Regions from separate parts of the Limosilactobacillus albertensis genome, predicted to be linked through region 1. Evidence: predicted binding sites of a transcription regulator. Region 1 holds the regulator's gene; the other holds the start of a gene.
What was found. Region 1 encodes CtsR, which represses protease genes until heat stress. Its sites were predicted from a motif close to TTGGTCAAAAAAGGTCAAANA; they were not measured.
Positions count from the first base shown of each region.

Region 2: the regulator CtsR is predicted to act here: its motif matches at 3,035-3,055, upstream of clpP (ATP-dependent Clp endopeptidase proteolytic subunit ClpP).

Region 1 is NZ_JACIVD010000065.1:86,663-92,966, forward strand. It holds gene H5S41_RS07025 (amino acid permease) at 1-24, shown strand, start outside; gene H5S41_RS07030 (deoxynucleoside kinase) at 130-771, shown strand; tRNA gene H5S41_RS07035 (tRNA-Val) at 837-909, shown strand; tRNA gene H5S41_RS07040 (tRNA-Leu) at 918-1,000, shown strand; tRNA gene H5S41_RS07045 (tRNA-Gly) at 1,089-1,160, shown strand; tRNA gene H5S41_RS07050 (tRNA-Arg) at 1,166-1,239, shown strand; tRNA gene H5S41_RS07055 (tRNA-Pro) at 1,285-1,358, shown strand; gene H5S41_RS07060 (hypothetical protein) at 1,439-2,005, opposite strand; gene H5S41_RS07065 (alpha/beta hydrolase) at 2,162-2,983, opposite strand; gene H5S41_RS11965 (hypothetical protein) at 2,996-3,121, opposite strand; gene adhP (alcohol dehydrogenase AdhP) at 3,420-4,442, shown strand; gene H5S41_RS07075 (CtsR family transcriptional regulator) at 4,610-5,077, shown strand; gene H5S41_RS07080 (ATP-dependent Clp protease ATP-binding subunit) at 5,092-6,304, shown strand, end outside.
Region 2 is NZ_JACIVD010000044.1:65,001-71,304, forward strand. It holds gene rapZ (RNase adapter RapZ) at 1-370, shown strand, start outside; gene mgfK (gluconeogenesis morphogenetic factor MgfK) at 386-1,372, shown strand; gene whiA (DNA-binding protein WhiA) at 1,391-2,329, shown strand; gene H5S41_RS11860 (hypothetical protein) at 2,833-2,964, shown strand; gene clpP (ATP-dependent Clp endopeptidase proteolytic subunit ClpP) at 3,126-3,719, shown strand; tRNA gene H5S41_RS01070 (tRNA-Arg) at 3,837-3,908, opposite strand; gene gap (type I glyceraldehyde-3-phosphate dehydrogenase) at 4,176-5,189, shown strand; gene H5S41_RS01080 (phosphoglycerate kinase) at 5,275-6,304, shown strand, end outside.

The DNA.
Region 1 (6,304 bases):
TCTTACGAACCGAAAGAAGATTAATAAGCATTAAAGAGCGAGAAAATTTACTTGATACTCGCTCCTTTTTATTTTAAATGTTAGAATTGTGTTCGTGACTTTTTAAATTGTAAACAGGGGGAAAAATAAATGATTGCTTTAGCCGGTACAATTGGTGCAGGAAAGACTAGTTTGACAAAAATATTGGCAGATCATCTTAATAGTCAGGCATTTTATGAATCTGTTGATGATAATAAAATTTTGCCGCTCTTTTATAAGGATCCTAAAAAGTATGGATTTCTACTACAAATCTACTTTTTAAATAAACGCCTTGATGAAATTAAAAGTTCATATTCTAATGACTTAAATGTCTTAGATCGCTCAATCTTTGAAGATGCATTGTTATTTAAGTTAAATGCGGATATGGGCCGGGCAACTGAGACTGAGTCAAATATTTATTCTTCATTATTAGGCAATATGATGGAGGAATTACCGGAGCAACCACATCAAAAAGCCCCTAACTTATTGATTACGATTAGAGTATCATTTGAGACCATGCTTGAACGGATCAAAAAGCGGGGACGCTCGTTTGAACAAATTGCAAATGATCCGTCATTATATTCATACTATAAAAATTTAAATGAACGCTACATTCAATGGTATGAGAATTATAATGAGAGTCCCAAGATGATGATTGATGGCGATAAATATGATTTTGTCGAGGATCCTGTTGCCGCTAAAAAAGTATTAACAATGATCGATGAAAAATTAATTGAATTAAATCTTAAATAAAGTTTGACAAAAAAAGATTTAGATGATATATTAAATAGGCTGATTTATATAGCAAGCCTATTTATGGAGGATTAGCTCAGTTGGGAGAGCATCTGCCTTACAAGCAGGGGGTCACAGGTTCGAGCCCTGTATCCTCCATTCATTATGCGGATGTGGCGGAATTGGCAGACGCGCAAGATTTAGGATCTTGTATCATTTTGATGTAAGGGTTCAAGTCCCTTCATCCGCATTTAATATTTTGAAAATTCTTGTTGACATTGATGAGGTTTTCGTGTAATATTAATAATCGTTGATAGGGAATAACTTATCAGATACATGCGGAAGTAGTTCAGTGGTAGAACATCACCTTGCCATGGTGGGGGTCGCGGGTTCGAATCCCGTCTTCCGCTTATATGCACCCATAGCGCAATTGGATAGAGTGTCTGACTACGAATCAGAAGGTTGAAGGTTCGACTCCTTCTGGGTGCACTTATTATAATAAGCGTGACAGTCTGGCTGTTGCGCTTATTTTTTCGGAATTTAGCTCAGCTTGGTAGAGCGCTGCGTTCGGGACGCAGAGGTCGCAAGTTCAAATCTTGTAATTCCGATTTATATTAAGAAGGACTGTCATTAAACGGTAAATCGTTGAATGACAGTCCTTTTATTTATGTTATTTAGAAATTTGATACTAATTACTATACCGCTTTTCAAACTTCATATTCCAGAGCCATTGAAGATTAATTGATGGCTTCGACACATGATATTTGATTTCACTTTGAATACGATCTAGCTCGCTAAGAATTAGTTTTTCAGAATAATCAGGCATTCCTTTACCACGTTCGATTTTATAGATCTTACCATCTGATTCAAAATCGATAGTAAATTTATCATCTTCAATGTTCTCGTTATCAAAGTTTGCGTCACTTGCGTTAGGATAATATTCTGCAAGGGTATTTGAGATACTCAGAAGGTCGTTATTCTGAGCGATGTTTTTTCTTTGGATTTGTGGATTAAAACCTTCTCGAACATCTCCAAAATATTCGACTTTGTATCCTGGCACGTATTTTCGAGCGAGGGGGTCATCAGATCGCACGTTTATTACGGCAATAAAAGGGTATTGATATCTTTTATGCGGCATATGGGTTGCGTAATAGTAGGCATTGTAATGAAGATTGAGGGGAATCAAGATAAAATATGTAATAGCAAATAAAAATAAAATAGCTGATGATATTAGAAAAACTTTGAGTTCCTTCATAATTTAGTCTCCCTAAGAGTCTATTTGTTAAATTAAAAGTAGGATGGCTAAAATTATAGCTTATAGTGCTGAGAAGCTTCAACTATTGTTCTTATGTGATTAAGTAAATAAATAAAAACGTCAACTAGCATTAGGAGTGCCAATTGACGTCTTAGATCATTTATTAAAACTATCTTTTATAAACTTTGCAATTTGTTCAACAGGAATTTTTTCCATGTTGTCATAGAGATCAATGTGTTCACAATTTTCAATAACGAGTTTCTGCTTTGGCTGATCAGCAAGGTAGTAAGCTCGCTCGGAATAAGACCGTGAATGCGCCTTGTCCCCATAGACAAATAAAATTGGTCGCGGTGAAATTTCTTTAATGTAATCCATGGCAGAAAATTCGAGCATTGCAAGGTTAGAAGTAGTAGTTGCAGTTCCACGGGCATTTGGATGGAATCCCCGCTTAAGAGCATAGAAACGGAGCCATTCGTTTGTTAGATTATCCTGATTTGGTAAATCATCGATACTATCATATGGCGTTTCAGGGAATGATGGGTGATAATCGGGCTGTCCATTTTCAAAGTCATCCCAGCGCTGGCGAGATAATTGATCTTTAAGCTGGAATAGCTGTTCTGGTGCCAGGTTGGCCATTTCACGAATATCTGTCATGTCATACAGTGAAATAGTAACAACCGACTTAATTCGTGTATCAACAGCTGCCGCGCTGATCGCAAATCCTGCGCCGCCACTAATTCCAATTACGCTAATTTGTTCCCGATTAACATGTGCAGCTTTAGTTCCTAAATAATCAACTGCTGCACTAAAGGATTCGGCGTACAAGTCAGGAGATGCAACGTGCCGAGGTTCACCAGCAGATTCTCCCATATATACTTGGTCAAATGCCAACGTGATAAAACCAAGTTGTGCAAATTTATTTGCGTAAACCGCTGCGGCTTGTTCCTTGGTACTTCCGTATGGGGCTCCGATAATAATTGCTGGTAATAATTAGTCCTCTTTTAAATTTTTAGGGGCATAAATATCGGCCGCAATAGCTATCCCGTAACGATTATTGTAACGGACATGCCGACGTTCTACTTTTTCATTTAGCTTGGTGATATATCCATAAGCCATTGATATCACTCCTTTGAATGGTTAAATAAATTATAACATTCCTCGTGGAGATAGAATAACTGACTTTATTAAAAGTAAATTTTTAGTGATAAATTGTAAGTGATTTACTGTACAAATTTATTTGCATTGGTTTAGAAGCGGTGGTTCCTTATCTGTTAATGATTTAAGAGTAGATATATTGTAGTGGTATCATGACGGGTTCTATAAATGTGCAAAATTTCACTTTAAATTTGTCAAGGAGTTATGGTACTATAAGCATTGTAAAAAGTAATTTGTTTATTAAAGGAGATCTTACCTTATGAAGGCTGCTGTAATTAATGATCCAGTAGATGGATACGTTACTGTTAAAGATGTTCAGCTCCGGGATTTAAAGCCGGGCGAAGCATTAGTTGATATGGAATACTGTGGTTTATGCCACACTGACCTTCACTGTGCTGCTGGTGATTTTGGCAAGAAGCCAGGTCGGATTATTGGACACGAAGGTGTTGGTCGTGTATCCAAGGTTGCCCCTGGCGTTACTTCCTTAAAAGTTGGCGACCGAGTATCAATTGCTTGGTTCTTTAAGGGCTGTGGACACTGTGAATACTGTTTGACTGGTCGTGAGACCCTTTGTCGGAACGTTCTTAACGCTGGTTATACTGCCGATGGTGCAATGGCTGAACAATGTATTGTTCCAGCTGATTACGCTGTTAAGGTTCCAGAAGGCCTTGACCCTGTTGAAGCTACTTCATTAACTTGTGCTGGTGTTACTATGTACAAGGCATTAAAGGTTGCTGACATTAAGCCAGGTCAATGGGTATCCATTGTTGGTGCTGGTGGTTTGGGTAACTTAGGTATCCAATTTGCTCACAATGTCTTTGGCGCTCACGTTATTGCCGTTGATGGTAACCCTGACAAGCTTCAAGCTGCTAAGGAAAATGGTGCTGAAATTTTGATTAACCGTCATGATGGTGATGTTGATCAACAAATTCAAGAAAAGGTTGGCGGTGTTCATGCTGCTGTAGTTACTGCTGTAACGACGGCTGCCTTTGATCAAGCTGTTGACTCTCTTCGTCCAGATGGTAAGTTAGTTGCTGTTGCCCTTCCACAAGGTGACATGAAGCTTAACATTGCTAAGACTGTTCTTGATGGTATCATTGTTGCGGGTTCATTAGTTGGTACTCGTCAAGACTTAGCTGAATGTTTCCAATTCGGTGCTGAAGGTAAGGTTCACCCAATTGTAAAGACTCGTAAGTTAAGTGAAATTAACGACATGATTCAAGAACTTAAGGATAATAAGGTTGTTGGTCGTAACGTTGTTGATTTTGTTCACAATAAATAATTAAAATAGTTCATATTTAATTCTCTAAAAGGCTAGTGAAGCGAGAAGGTTTCACTAGTCTTTATTATTCTCTTAAAATCAGTAAAGATAATCAGAGAATTAGGCGTCGGTTTTAAAAGTGTGGTAAAATAATGGTCAAGATTAGTCAGAGAAGCCGAGGTGATATAATGGAGAATAAAAGTATTTCAGATATTATCGAAGCATATTTAAAAGAAATTCTTGGTGATTCAGCACAGGTCGAGATTCGACGTTCTGAGATTGCCAATCATTTTGATGTTGTGCCATCACAGATTAATTATGTAATAAAGACTCGATTTACCATTCAAAATGGTTATTTAGTTAAAAGCAAGCGTGGTGGCGGTGGATATATTCGAATTGAGCGGGTTAATTTACTTGATGACGTAAATGTGCTAAACTCACTCATTCAAGCAATTGGCGATTCGGTTCGTGAGCGTGATGCTTTTGATATTGTTCGTACATTATATGAAGAAAACGTAATTACAAGACGTGAAGGTGATTTGATGTTAGTGGCATTATCCAAACAAGCTTTATCAATCGGTGATAGTAAAGCTGAAGATCATCTTCGAGCACGGATTCTAATATCATTCTTGAACCGACTACGCTATGAGAGTTAAAAGGGGGACTGTACATGGATAATATGTTCACACCAAGTGCAAAGCATGTTCTAGCAATTGCGCAGGAACAAGCAAAATATTTTAAACATCAAGCAGTGGGCACTGAACACCTTTTGCTTGCTCTCTCAATGGATAAAGATGGCATTGCTAATAAGATTTTTGAACAATTTTCTGTAACCAGTGATGATATTCGTGAAGAAATTGAACGTCTAATTGGTTATGGGACGATGGAAAACTTAGGAGCATCAGATTATCTACCATATTCACCTAAAGCAAAACAGGTACTATCACTAGCTGGTAGAGAGGCCCAACAAATGCATGCGTTAAAGATAGGAACTGAACACTTATTATTAGCTTTAATTGCTGATGAGAGCGTCCTATCTTCGCGTATTCTATACAGTCTAGATATTGTGCCACGGCAGATGAGGAAGGTTATTTTACGACGATTAGGAATTGCCGATAACCAGCAACGGTCGGCAAATCGGCAACAAGTACGGCGACGGCCTCAGCAAAATGGCACACCTACTTTGGATAAATTAGCTCGGGATATGACAGAACTAGCCCGTAATGGCCGCCTTGATCCTGTTATTGGGCGAGAGAAAGAAGTTAAACGTGTAGAACAAATTCTCAGCCGTCGTACCAAAAATAATCCGGTTCTAATTGGAGAACCAGGAGTAGGGAAGACAGCGATTGCAGAAGGCTTAGCTCAGCGAATGGTTGATGGAAAGGTACCAGATGAGCTGGCAAATAAACGATTAATGATGTTAGATATGGGATCATTAGTTGCAGGTACTAAATATCGTGGTGAATTTGAGGACCGGCTAAAGAAAGTCATTGATGAGATTCAAACTGATGGGCATGTAATTCTTTTCATCGATGAGCTTCATACGCTAATTGGTGCTGGGGGTGCAGAAGGTGCTATTGATGCCTCAAATATCTTAAAACCTGCATTGGCGCGTGGTGAATTGCAAACAATTGGTGCCACGACCCTTGACGAGTATCAAAAGTATATTGAATCTGATGCCGCTCTTGAACGGCGATTTGCGACTGTCCAAGTAGACGAACCAACGACAGATCAAACTCTCCAAATCCTACGCGGCTTAAGACCAAAATATGAAGAACATCACCATGCTAGGATTACTGATGATGCATTAGAACAAGCAGTTAAACTGTCTGATCGTTATATTTCTGATCGATTCCTGCCTGACAAAGCAATTGATTTAATTG
Region 2 (6,304 bases), on a different contig from region 1:
TGTTGAGATAATGTCATTTGGCTTTAAGTACGGGTTACCGCTTGATGCTGATATTGTAATGGATGTTCGCTTTTTGCCTAACCCATTTTATATCCCGGAATTAAAGCACCTAACCGGGAATGATAAGGTGGTTCAAGAATATGTAATGCAGAGTCCGCTTGCTAAAGAATTTTATCAACACTTGCGTTCACTCTTAGAAATATCTCTGCCAGGGTATATTCGTGAAGGCAAGAGTAGTTTAACAATTGCAATTGGGTGTACCGGTGGTCAACATCGGTCAGTGACAATTGCTAATAAAATATCTGCTGATTTAAAAACTGATGGGTATAAGGTTAATACTTACCATCGGGACGTTGAAAAGGCGAAGTAAAGAGGAGTTTTGATTATGTTGCATAAACCAAAGATTGTAGTAATCGGTGGTGGAACTGGACTCCCAGTTGTTTTGCGCGGATTACGAGATCAAGATGCTGATGTTACAGCGGTTGTGACCGTTGCTGACGATGGCGGTTCATCAGGAATATTACGTAATTATATTAATGTTGTGCCACCTGGTGATATTCGCAATGTTTTAGTTGCACTATCGGAATTGCCGGATCTTGAACTTGATATTTTCCAATACCGCTTTAAGAGTAGTGATCAATTCTTTGCCGGCCATGCAATCGGTAATTTGATTATTTCAGCTTTATCTGAAATGAAAGGCGGTATTTTTACAGCAGTTCAAGAACTATCTGAAATGATGAAAATTAATGGTCACATTTATCCAGTCGCTAATGAACCGTTAACATTAAATGCTGAATTTACAGATGGAACAAAATTAAGCGGTGAATCAGAGATAACGGCAGCTCATAAACAGATTAAACGAGTATGGGTAACCCCTTCTGCCGATAATGATGGTCATCCTGCACGACCTGTTTCTGAGGTTTTGACCGCAATTAAAAATGCTGATCAAATTGTTATCGGTCCTGGTAGTTTATTTACAAGTATTCTTCCCAACCTTATGATTTCTGAGGTAGGACAAGCGGTATGTGAGAGCAAAGCTGAAGTAATATATATTTGTAATATTATGACGCAGAAAGGCGAAACTGATAATTTTACTGATGCTGATCATGTCCGTGTCCTAAATCAACATCTTGGGAAAAACTTTATTGATACGGTCTTAGTTAATATTCAACCAGTTCCTGCTAATTATCTTGACTTCCAAGAATGGAACGAAATTTCTCAACCGGTTAAGCATGATTTTCGCGGATTACGTGCGCAAGGCTGCCGGGTAATTAGTTCTAATTTCTTACGCCTTAAAGATAACGGGGCATTTCATGATCGAGATAAGGTAGTGGCAGAATTAATGAACCGGCTTCATCAGGTCCACGATTAATAAGGAGGCAGATGCTAAGTGTCATACGCGAGCGAGGTAAAAAAAGAATTAACAGGAATAAAAGTTCATCGTGACAATGCAAAAGCTGAGCTAATGGCGCTTATTCGGATGAATGGATCAATTGGGATTGCTGATCGGCAATTGATACTTAACGTGCAGACTGAAAATCCTGCTATTGCACGTCGAATCTATTCACTGCTAAAACAGTTTTACGGGGTAGAAAGTGAAATTGTAGTACGGCGAAAGATGAAATTAAAGAAAAATAATCAGTATATTGTCCGTTTGCGTTACCATGCCCAGCATGTTTTAGATGATTTAGGAATTCTACAAAACTTCCAGATTAAAGAACAGGTACCAGTCGAGCTGCTTAAAGATGAATGGATGGTGCGGTCTTATTTGCGGGGGGCCTTTCTTGCGGGAGGATCGGTTAATAATCCTGAAACTTCACGTTACCATTTGGAAATCTATTCTTTATATGAAGAACACAACGAAATGATTGCCCAAATGATAAACAAATTTGGCTTAAATGCGCAGACAACGGCACGACGAAGCGGATTCATTGTTTATCTAAAAGAAGCAGAAAAAATTGCAAATTTTATGTCACTAATCGGGGCAACAAATTCCATGCTACAATTTGAAAATGTACGAATTGTACGCGATATGCGAAACTCTGTTAATCGATTGGTGAACTGTGAAAATGCTAACCTAAACAAAATTGCCAATGCTTCTACCCGGCAGATTGAAAATATTGAATTTATTGATTCACGTGTCGGACTTAGCAGTTTGCCTGATAAATTAAGAGAAATAGCTGAAACGCGGCTTGCCCATCAAGAAGTAAGCTTAAAAGAACTAGGCGAATTAGTACCAGGGGGGCCAATTTCAAAGTCAGGGGTTAACCATCGTCTACGCAAATTAAATGCATACGCTGATGAATTGCGTGCTTCACAAGTAAAATAATAAAAGCCTTTAGCATATCTTCATCCTTGAATGACAGGGTATGCTAAAGGCCTTTTTATAAAAAAGAAAACCTATTTTTTATTAATGCTTTCACTAATCAATGCTAATTCTGTAGCGGCACATTCTTGATCTAATTCATTCCAATTTGTGGTAACGTTAAAAATGTTTAAGGTATTTACTGACATAGTTATATCCTCCTCGGTCTTACACCATTACTTTATTTCTCATGTCTATACTCTGTATCATACCCTAATTGGTCTAAAATGTAAATCTTTTAATTGTAACGTTTGGTAGGCGTTGATTAAAATTGGTATAGGTCAATTGGCTGAAAAGCTAAGGCAATAGTAAAGATAATCGTTTAACAATTCCAATAAAATATTTCTTAATTTTTTCTTGAGAAGACTTATTTTTTGAAATTTAGAGAGACTTGCTTTTTAAAACGATGCCCGGTATAATTGGAACGTTAATTAATTTACGTTTAATATAAAAGGAGGCAAATACACATGCGTAAAGCACACCCATACGGCGTACAAGGCCGTCGCCCAATCGCTTCAAAGTACAAGCGAGCATTAAAAGAAAAGAAGATTGAAGCTATTCGTAAGTGGGCTAAGGAAAAGCCAGCTGAAGAAAAGTAATTCATAAAAAAGATCATGCAGCTTAATGCATGGTCTTTATTTTTACAAAAATATTAAATAAAGGTTAAAACATTTGACCTTTTTTGACCAATCGAGTATAGTATTATTATCCGTTAGCATACAAGACTAACGAGTGCTAATTAACTTAAGGAGGCCATATTATGAATTTAGTTCCTACTGTCATTGAGCAATCATCACGTGGTGAACGTGCTTATGACATTTACTCACGGCTTCTGAAGGACCGCATTATTATGCTTTCCGGTCCAATTGAAGACGAAATGGCAAATTCAATTGTTGCGCAGCTTCTATTCCTTGATGCGCAAGATTCAACTAAAGACATTTATTTATACATTAATTCACCTGGTGGAGTTGTTACCTCAGGAATGGCAATTTACGACACCATGAACTTTATTAAGGCTGATGTTCAAACTATCGTCATCGGAATGGCTGCTTCTATGGCCAGTGTGTTAGTATCATCTGGTGCTAAGGGGAAGCGTTTTGGGTTACCGCACTCACAAGTTCTGATTCACCAGCCATCTGGTGGAGCACAAGGTCAGCAAACTGAAATTGAAATTGCTGCTACTGAAATTTTGAAGACTAGAAAGATGCTTAATGGCATTTTAGCTAAGAATTCTGGTCAGCCAATTGAAAAGATTCAGGCTGATACTGAACGTGACCATTACTTAACGGCACAGGAAGCGGTAGATTACGGTTTGCTTGATGGCGTAATGGAAAATAATTCAAAATTAAAGTAATACTTAATAAGTTTAATTAAACATAAATCCCTATATTTAGGCTTTTTCCTAGATATAGGGATTATTTTTATATATAAAATTTAAAAATAAAAAAGAGGCTATAGCAGCCTCACAGAATGCGCCCCCCGAGAGTCGAACTCGGATCTCGAGAACCGGAATCTCACGTGCGATCCATTACACTAAGGGCGCGTCAACAAATATTATACTATCTTAAATTATAATGGATTGCAAGGATTATTTGAAAAATTTAATCAAAATAACGCTTACATCAGAAAAATGTTGTGATTGAATAGACAATTTTTTTGAAGATGGTATCATAAGTATCGTAGGAGTTGTATATTGCTTAGACCTTACCACTGCGTCACTTACAATGGTTGACAGTTGCGATGCTGATGTAATGTGATAAACTAAGCAAGTACACTAATTTATGTTTTTCCTAAAGGAGGAATTTGCAGTATGACTGTAAAAATTGGTATTAACGGTTTTGGCCGTATTGGTCGTTTAGCATTTCGTCGGATTCACGAACTCAACACAAATGATATTGAAGTTGTTGCAATCAACGATTTGACTACTCCTTCCATGTTGGCATACTTACTTAAGTATGACTCAACTCATGGTAAGTTCCCTGGTGAAGTTTCAGCTACTGATACTGGTATTGTTGTTGATGGTAAGGAATACCCTGTATATGCTGAACGTGATGCTCGTAACATTCCTTGGGTAAAGAACGATGGCGTTGACTTTGTCCTTGAATGTACTGGTTTCTACACTTCTGCTGAAAAGTCACAAGCACACATTGACGCTGGTGCAAAGCGTGTATTGATTTCAGCACCTGCTGGTAACATCCCAACTGTTGTTCCTGGTGTTAACCTTGACACCTTGACTAAGGATGATGTTATCGTTTCAGCTGGTTCATGTACTACTAACTGTCTTGCACCAATGGCTAAGGTCTTAAATGACGAATTTGGTGTTAAGGTTGGTACTATGACTACTGTTCACGCATTTACTTCAACTCAAGCTATCCTTGACGGCCCTCGTGGTAAGAAGATGCGTAACAACCGTACTGCAAGTGTTAACACTATTCCTCACTCAAGTGGTGCTGCTAAGGCTATTGGTTTAGTTATCCCTGAATTAAACGGTAAGCTTTCAGGTCACGCACAACGTGTTGGTGTTGTTGATGGTTCATTAACTGAACTTGTTTCAATCTTGGACAAGAAGGTTACTGTTGACCAAATTAACGATGCAATGAAGAAGGCTACTGAAGGTAACGATGCTTACGGTTACACTGAAGACGAAATTGTTTCAACTGATATTATCGGTTCAACATTCGGTTCAGTATTCGATCCTTCCCAAACTGAAATTATGGAAGGTGAAGATGGCTCACAATTAGTTAAGACTGTTGCTTGGTACGACAACGAATACGGTTTCACTAGCAACATGATCCGTACTTTACTTCACTTTGCTACTCTTTAATTTGAAGTAAAATTAAACTAATTGATTAAGGTGGGAGGAGGAAAACTCCGCTCACCTTTTTTGATAAAAGAGGAGGAAAATATACATGGCTAAATTAACTGTTGAAGACCTTCCTTTAGAAGGCAAGAAAGTATTAATGCGTGTCGACTTTAATGTACCAATTAAAGACGGCGTAGTTGGTGATGACAACCGAATCGTTGCCGCTTTACCAACTATTAAGTATGTAATTGATAATGGTGGCCGGGCAATCTTATTCTCACACCTTGGCCGGATTAAGAAAGAAGAAGATAAGCCAGGCCTTTCTCTTCGTCCAGTTGCTGAGCGCCTTTCAAACTTGCTTAACAAGCCAGTAACATTTGTTCCGGTTACTGAAGGCAAGCAATTAGAAGATGCCATTGATAACATGAAGAACGGTGATGTTTTGCTTGTTCAAAACACTCGTTACGAAGATGTTAAGGATGGCGAATATGTAAAGCGTGAATCTGGTAATGATCCAGAATTAGGCAAGTACTGGGCATCACTCGGCGATGTATTCGTAAATGATGCTTTTGGTACTGCACACCGTAAACATGCATCAAATGTTGGAATTGCTACAAACATGCCTGGTAAGGCCGCTGCCGGTTACTTAATGGAAAAGGAAATTAAATTCTTAGGTGACGCTGTGGATAACCCTGAACGACCATTTGTTGCTATCCTTGGTGGTGCTAAAGTTTCTGACAAGATTGGTGTTATTGACAACCTTCTTGATAAGGCAGATAAGATTATCATTGGTGGTGGAATGGCTTATACATTCTACGCTGCTAAGGGAATCAAAGTTGGTAACTCTCTTGTTGAAAAAGATAAGATTGATGTTGCTAAGCAAATCCTAGACAAGGCTGGCGACAAGTTAGTATTGCCAATTGATAACGTAGTGGCTGATAAGTTTAACAACGACGCTGACACTAAGGTAGTTGAAGGCGACATTGACGATGGCTGGATGGCTCTTGATATCGGTCCTAAGTCTGTAAAGGAATTTGAGAACGTATTAAAAGATGCTAAGACTGTTGTTTGGAATGGACCAATGGGTGTATTTGAAATGCCTAACTTTGCTAAGGGTACGCTTGAAATTGGTAAGT